Regions from separate parts of the Arthrobacter sp. 05T423 genome, predicted to be linked through region 1. Evidence: riboswitches for the same ligand, from Rfam matches in the RefSeq annotation. Region 1 holds a riboswitch; each other region holds the start of a gene.
What was found. A riboswitch is a leader RNA that binds a small molecule or an ion and turns the genes downstream of it on or off. The one in region 1 is predicted to bind thiamine pyrophosphate.
Positions count from the first base shown of each region.

Region 2: it holds a riboswitch for thiamine pyrophosphate, as region 1 does, so the genes downstream of both, thiO (glycine oxidase ThiO) here and AC1DFE_RS15455 (ECF transporter S component) in region 1, are expected to answer to the same signal.
Region 3: it holds a riboswitch for thiamine pyrophosphate, as region 1 does, so the genes downstream of both, thiC (phosphomethylpyrimidine synthase ThiC) here and AC1DFE_RS15455 (ECF transporter S component) in region 1, are expected to answer to the same signal.

Region 1 covers NZ_JBFTLC010000021.1:42,906-45,166, reverse strand. The annotation lists gene AC1DFE_RS15460 (ABC transporter ATP-binding protein) at 1-637, opposite strand, end outside; gene AC1DFE_RS15455 (ECF transporter S component) at 637-1,257, opposite strand; TPP riboswitch at 1,330-1,473, opposite strand; gene AC1DFE_RS15450 (heme-degrading domain-containing protein) at 1,593-2,144, shown strand; gene AC1DFE_RS15445 (DUF4235 domain-containing protein) at 2,181-2,261, shown strand, end outside.
Region 2 covers NZ_JBFTLC010000001.1:203,287-205,547, reverse strand. The annotation lists gene thiO (glycine oxidase ThiO) at 1-1,012, opposite strand, end outside; TPP riboswitch at 1,005-1,125, opposite strand; gene thiE (thiamine phosphate synthase) at 1,153-1,854, shown strand; gene AC1DFE_RS01020 (ferritin-like fold-containing protein) at 1,888-2,261, opposite strand, start outside.
Region 3 covers NZ_JBFTLC010000001.1:553,279-555,539, forward strand. The annotation lists gene thiC (phosphomethylpyrimidine synthase ThiC) at 1-1,307, opposite strand, end outside; TPP riboswitch at 1,303-1,410, opposite strand; gene AC1DFE_RS02580 (amidohydrolase family protein) at 1,520-2,261, shown strand, end outside.

The sequences.
Region 1 (2,261 bases):
CCTCCAGGACACCGGCCGGGTCGAGGTTGGCGGTGGGCTCGTCCAGCAGGATGAGTCCTGGCCGCATCGCCAGGATGCCGGCGAGCGCCAGCCGCTGCTTCTGCCCGCCGGACAGGGCCGACGTCGGGTGGTTCAGCGGAAGGTGGGACAGGCCGACGTCGTCCAGCGCCTCGTGCACCCGGCGCCAGATCTCATCCCGGGGCACCGAGAGGTTCTCGGCGCCGAAGGCGACGTCGTCGCCCAGGCGGGAGAGCACCACCTGGGTTTCCGGGTCCTGCTGCATGAGCCCCGCGCGGCCCCGCCGGGCACGCGGGGACGCACCGTCGATGAGCAGCTCGCCGGCCTCGTCCGCGTCGTCAGGATCCGGCGTCGCGGTGTTAAGGGTCCCGGCGTCGAGGGTCCGGGCGCCGTCAGCGGAACTGCCGGCCGCGTCACTGTCCCCCAGCACCCCGGCCAGGGCGTGCAGCAGCGTGGACTTGCCGGCCCCGGACGGGCCCAGCAGCAGGACCCGTTCGCCGGGACGGATGTCCAGGTCCAGGGCGTGGACCGCAGGCTTGGTGCGGCCGGCGTGCCGCCAGCCCCATCCGCGGGCGTGTACAGCGGCGGGGCGGACGACGCCGTCGTGGTGTTCGGGCATTAGGAGAAGACGGGCTCCGTGGCTGCCTTGCGGGAGGCGAGGGAGCTCAGCACGCCCGTCTTGGCCAGGCCGCGGGTGGCGAGCCATGACAGGCCACCTGCGATGACCGCGCCGGAGATGGCGCAGAACACGATGTACGCCAGCTTGTCACCGGCGGTGTAGGCAATGTTCCAGCCCCACGGCGCGAAGGAGTCGTTGAGGCCGCAGAAAAGGCCGGCACCGGCACCCGCCAGCAGCGAGGCAGGGAAGTTGAACTTCCGGTACACCAGGGCGGCGAACACGAGCTCAGCGCCCAGGCCCTGGAGGATGCCGGAGATGAGCACCGTGGTGCCGTACTGCGAGCCCATGATGAGCTCGCCCGTGGCCGCCACCGCTTCGCAGAACAGGGCCGCGCCGGGCTTGCGGACGATGAGCATGCCGAGGACGGCCGGAATCATCCAGCCGCCGGCGTACAGGCCGGACAGCGGCGGATAGGCCGCGGACAGGGGTGTGGAGATGAGGTTGGCCCCCTGGTCCCAGGCCCAGAAGATCACGCCGCCGGCGACGGCAATGAGTGCCGCCACCACGATGTCCGCCACGCGCCAGTTGTAGCCGGTCTTCTTGATTGCTGCAGTTGTCATGATGATCCTCCTGAGGAACAGGAGGGGAAAGCGTTCCCCCGGCTGCCGGTGGCTGGGCCACCCGCTGCCGGGCACTCTGAGAACTCGACTCCCTTGCGCCGGTACTAGCCGGATCAGGTTCGAGGGTCTGCGGCGGTCCGCACTCTCAGCGCCCATCCGCGGTTGCGCTGGCAGTTGCCTTTGCATCCCGACGGCGGCGCTCCCCTGTCGTGGTAAATCTGCCCTTGTGGGCTGGTCCAGTTTACACCTCGGCGGGTCCGGAATCCCGGGCCCATTGTCATATTGCGGGAGTTTTCGCGCGCCGCCGGCACAGCGCTCCGGAGTACATTGGGGCCATGACGCAACAGGACTCCGGCAGCGCTGCCCTGCCCGCCTTTGACCCCGATTCGTCCGAGGAACAGCCAGCTGGAGCCCTGGAGGCCCTGATCGGCCAGATCGAGGGTGAAATTGCCGAGCTGCAGTTCCCGAAGTTCAGCAAGGACGATGCCCTCGCCCTGGGCCTCGAACTGGTGGAACGGGGCAAGGAAGAAAACCTGCCCATCGCCATCGACATCACCAAGGGTGACCAGGTCCTCTTCCACGTGGCGCTCGAGGGTGCCACGCCTGACAACGAAGGGTGGGTGCGGGCCAAGCAGCGGACTGCCGTGCGCTACGAGGAACCGTCGCTGCTGGTGGGCCTGCGGGGCAGGGCCGGCGGCGGACGGATCGAGGACAACGCCTGGTTCGACCAGTCCACCTTCGCTGCCCACGGCGGAGCCTTTCCGGTCTACGTGCGGGATGTGGGTGCAGTGGCCGTGGTCACGGTGTCCGGGCTGCCGCAGAAGGCGGACCACGACCTCGTCGTGCAGGCATTGCGGGAAATCCACCGTTCCATGCGGCTAGGCTAAGGAAAGACCAGTGTTCACCACGCGAGGAGTTCTGCAATGAGTTTCGTCATCAAGCTGCTTGGCACCGGCATCAGCCTGCTGGCAGGGTTTGCCGGCACCAAGGCCGTGGATACGGTC
Region 2 (2,261 bases), on a different contig from region 1:
GGCCCAGCAGGGGCGCGTTGTCCGGTGTGCCCGGCCGTGCCCGCGCGGTGGCTTCGAGGAGCTCGAGCTCGGCCACCGCCGGAAGCAGAACCTGCGCGTCGCGGAGCAGCTGGTAGACACCGCCGACGCTGGTCCCCGGTACGCCGTCCTCACGCTGGGTGGCCCCGATCACCACCGTGCCGTCCCGGCGGGGCACCACATAAACCGGCACGCCCCGCACCATGCCGCGGACTGTCGCGGTGAGCAGGGGCTGCAGGTGGGCGGGGACCCGGAGCCTGAGGATGTCTCCGTACACCGGGCGCAGCGGCAGCTGCAGTCCTTCCGGCAAATCCTGCAGCTGAGCGGCAGCCAGGCCGTTGGCCACCACCGTTTCAGCCGCCCTGACGGTCCCGCCGCCGGCCAGCCGGACCCCGCGGACCCGCCCGCCGTCCCAAAGCAGGCCGGCAGCGTGCTCGCGGACCGCATATCCGTCCGCTGCGCCGGTTTCCTCGCCGTGGCCGGCCAGCTCCGCAGCAAGCGCGCGGACCAGCCTGCGCGGGTCTACCTGGTGGTCCGCCGGGATGTCCAATGCGCAGGAGATTCCGGGGCTGAGCAGCGGCTCGCGGAGGCGGGCCTCGCGGATGGTCAGCGGCTCGACCCCGAGGCCGTATGCCCGCTGCACCTCCCGCAGGTCCATCAACGCGCGGCGGTCGGCGGGATCCGCGCCCACCGCTAGGGTCGGCGTCGTGAGGTATCCGGCGTCCACACCGGCGGTGAGCGTGGCGGCAAATTCAGGCCATCGGGCGGAGGAGTCCAGCATCAGTTCCAGAAGCCCTTCCTCCTGGTAATGCAGTTCGCTGACCGGGGCCAGCATGCCGGCCGCCGCCCAGCTGGCTCCGGACCCGGGGGCCTCGTCGATGAGCACCACCGAACGGCCGGAGCGCCTTGCCTCCCACGCGATGCCGTGGCCCACCACGCCGCCGCCGATCACGGCCACATCGGCCTCAAGGGCGCCGCTGATTTGAGGGTTCATGGAAATCCTTCCCTACGCCGGTACTAACCGGATCAGGTCAAGCGGTCGGCTCTGACGCCCTCTCAGCCCTGCGCCTTTTATGACAGCAGTAACGGGCTCCCGCGGTACCTGCCCAGTTTAGAGGAACTAAGGTGGTTGCCATGACCGAGCACTCTGCCCACACCGCTGCCCGCCTGTACCTCTGCACCGACGCCCGCAAGAACCGCGGGGACTTCGCAGACTTCGTGGACGCAGCCTTCGCCGGCGGCGTGGACATCATTCAACTGCGGGACAAAGGCATCGAGGCGGCCGAGGAACTCGAGTTGCTGGAGATCGTTCACGCCGCCGCCCGCAGGCACGGGCGGCTTTGGGCGGTGAACGACCGCGCTGATATCGCGTCCATCGCCGGGGCCCCCGTGTTCCACATCGGACAGAAGGACCTGCCGCTCCGTGCCGCCCGCAAGCTGCTGCACGATTCAACGGTGATCGGGCTGTCCACCCACAACACGGAGCAGGTGGACGCCGCCATCGGCGCCGCCCACGGGCGCAGCGGCCTGGACTACTTCTGCGTGGGCCCGCTGTGGGCCACCCCCACCAAGCCCGGACGCGCCGCCGTCGGGCTCGACCTGGTGAGCTACGCAGCGGAGGCTGTCCGCGCTGCGAACGAGGAACGGGTGGGCGGCCTGCTGCTGCCCTGGTTCGCGATCGGCGGGATCGACCGCACCAATGTGGAACAGGTCCTGGCCGCCGGAGCAAGCCGGATCGTCGTCGTTCGCGCCATCACCGAGGCATCCGACCCGGCGGCCGCCGCGGCGGAACTCCTGGACGCGCTCGACGCCACGTCGCGGGCCACCGTCTCGTAGGCGGAAAAGCCGGAGCGGAAGCTATCCTGGGCGTTACCCGCTCAGGCCCAGCTTGACCATTCGCCGGGAATGGTTTTCCGCGACTCCAGCGGTGATGCCCCGCACCATTTCGCGTGCGGTGGCGTCCGTGGCACCGGGCTCCGCCTCTACGAAGAGCTCGCCAAGAAAGGCGTGCTCGTGGCCCACCCGCTGGGCCTGCGTGATCGCTTCGCCCAGAAGCCGGCGTCCCCAGAGCGCCAGCCTGGACGGGAGCCGGGGGTCGTCCGCCAGCGCTCCCCTGAGCCGCTCCCGGAGCACTCCCGTGGCCTCCTCCGACGACTGGATCTGCTCGATGACGTCCCGGGTTCCGGAATCCACGAACCCGGCGACCGCCCGGTAGAAATCGGCGGAAACGGTGTCCACCACAT
Region 3 (2,261 bases), on a different contig from region 1:
CCGGGGGCAACGTCCGTGACCAGCGGGCCGAGCGTGTAGAACGGGGCGCCCTTGCAGAGTTCCTGCTGGCGTTCGACGTTTTCGCGGACAAGGTGGAACGGGATGTGGCCCGGACCTTCGACCATGACCTGGACGTCGTATTTCCAGGCCCGCTGGGTCAGCTCAGCGAGCGTGTCCAGTTCGGCGAACTGCGCGGCGTCGTTGGCGTCCGCCGTCGCGCCCGGGCGGAGGCCGTCGCCCAGCGAGAACGCGACGTCGTACTTCGCGAAGATCTCGCAGAGCTCGTCGAAGTGGGTGTACAGGAAATTTTCCTGATGGTGCGCAAGGCACCAGCCGGCCATGATCGATCCGCCGCGGGAGACGATGCCGGTGACGCGGTTCGCCGTGAGCGGCACGTACCGCAGCAGCACGCCAGCGTGGATGGTCATGTAGTCCACACCCTGCTCGCACTGTTCAATGACGGTGTCGCGGAAGATTTCCCAGCTCAGGGCGTTCGCTTCGCCGTTCACCTTTTCCAGGGCCTGGTAGATCGGGACCGTGCCGATGGGGACGGGGGAGTTGCGGATGAGCCACTCACGGGTGGTGTGGATGTCGTCGCCCGTGGACAAGTCCATCACGGTGTCCGCGCCCCACTGGGTGGCCCACTGCAGCTTGTCCACCTCCTCGGCGATGGAGCTGGTGACGGCCGAGTTGCCGATGTTGGCGTTGATCTTCACGAGGAACGCTTTGCCGATGATCATTGGCTCGGATTCCGGGTGGTTGATGTTGCTGGGGATGATGGCCCGTCCGGCGGCGACTTCACTGCGGACCAGTTCCACATCGCAATTCTCGCGGAGGGCCACGAAGCGCATCTCAGGCGTAATGACACCCTGCCGGGCATAGTGCATCTGCGTCACGGTCCTGCCGTCCGCCGCACGGCGGGGCACCGGCCTGGCACCCTTCCATTCGGCGGAAGCCGCGCCGCGGCGCACGGCTGATTTGCCGTCGTCGAGCAGGTTCCGTTCGCGTCCGTCGTACGGCTCCGTGTCTGCCCGCGCCTCAATCCACTCCGCTCGGAACGGCGCGAGGCCCACCACCGGGTCGCTGCCCGGACCCGCCGTGCGGTAAACACGCAGCGGATCGTTATGCCCGCCGTTCGGGGAAGGCTCCAAGGCGATTTCCGTTACCGGAACCCGCAGGCCGTCCCCCTCCAGGTAAGCCAGAGAATGGGATTTCAGCGACTGCGTGACGCCGGCAGGATCACCGGCGGCTTCATTTTGGGCCGGATCAATCTGGGCAGGGATCAGCTGTGATTTCTGGGTGCTCAATTTACTGCTCACTTCCTTCGCCGGCATTACCCGGACAGGTTCAACGGTCGCAGGCTGCACCAGCCTGATCTCAGCCCCTGCAGGGGCACCCGTGTGGTCGTAAACGAAGCTACCACAGCCCGGATTGTGCCCGTCCATCTGTGAAGCACGCGTCCACTTGCCAAGCAGTGGCGAGGCGGGATCCCCGTTGCGGAGCCGATTAAGCTTGATCCATGGCGCACATCATCGAATTCAGCGGAACTGTGCTCACGTCGGCAGATGAAGAACGCCATGGGCTCTGGGCCGTCGACGGGAAACTGACGTTCAATCCTCCAGGCCAGCGGCCGGACGCCGTCCTGGATGGCTGGGTCCTGCCGGGTTTCGCTGATGCCCACTGCCACATCGGGCTGGGCCCCGGCGGCTCCGTAGACGACGAGGTGATGTATGACCAGGCCATGACAGACCGCAACGCCGGCACGCTGCTGGTGCGGGACGCGGGGGCGCCCAGCGACACGCACTGGCTGCAGCAGCGGCCCGAAGCGCCGCGGATTATCCGGGCCGGCCGGCACGTTGCACGGTCCCGCCGTTACCTTCGGAACTTCGCCGTGGAAGTTGAACCGGATGGCCTGGTGGAGGCCGTGCGCAAGCAGGCTCGGGAAGGGGACGGCTGGGTCAAGCTGGTGGGGGACTGGATCGACCGGACCGCCGGCGATCTCGCGCCGTCGTTCCCTGCCGCCGCCGTGCGGGACGCCGTCCGGGCCGCCCACGACGAGGGGGCCAGGATCACCGCGCACTGCTTTGGCGAGGACACCCTCGATGACATGCTGGACGCCGGCATCGACTGCGTCGAACATGCCACGGGGCTGCTGCCCAGGCATATTCCCCGGTTCGTGGAGCAGCAGGTGCCGATCGTTCCCACACTCATCAACATCGCCACCTTCCCTGACATTGCTGCCCAGGCCGGGCCAAAGTTTC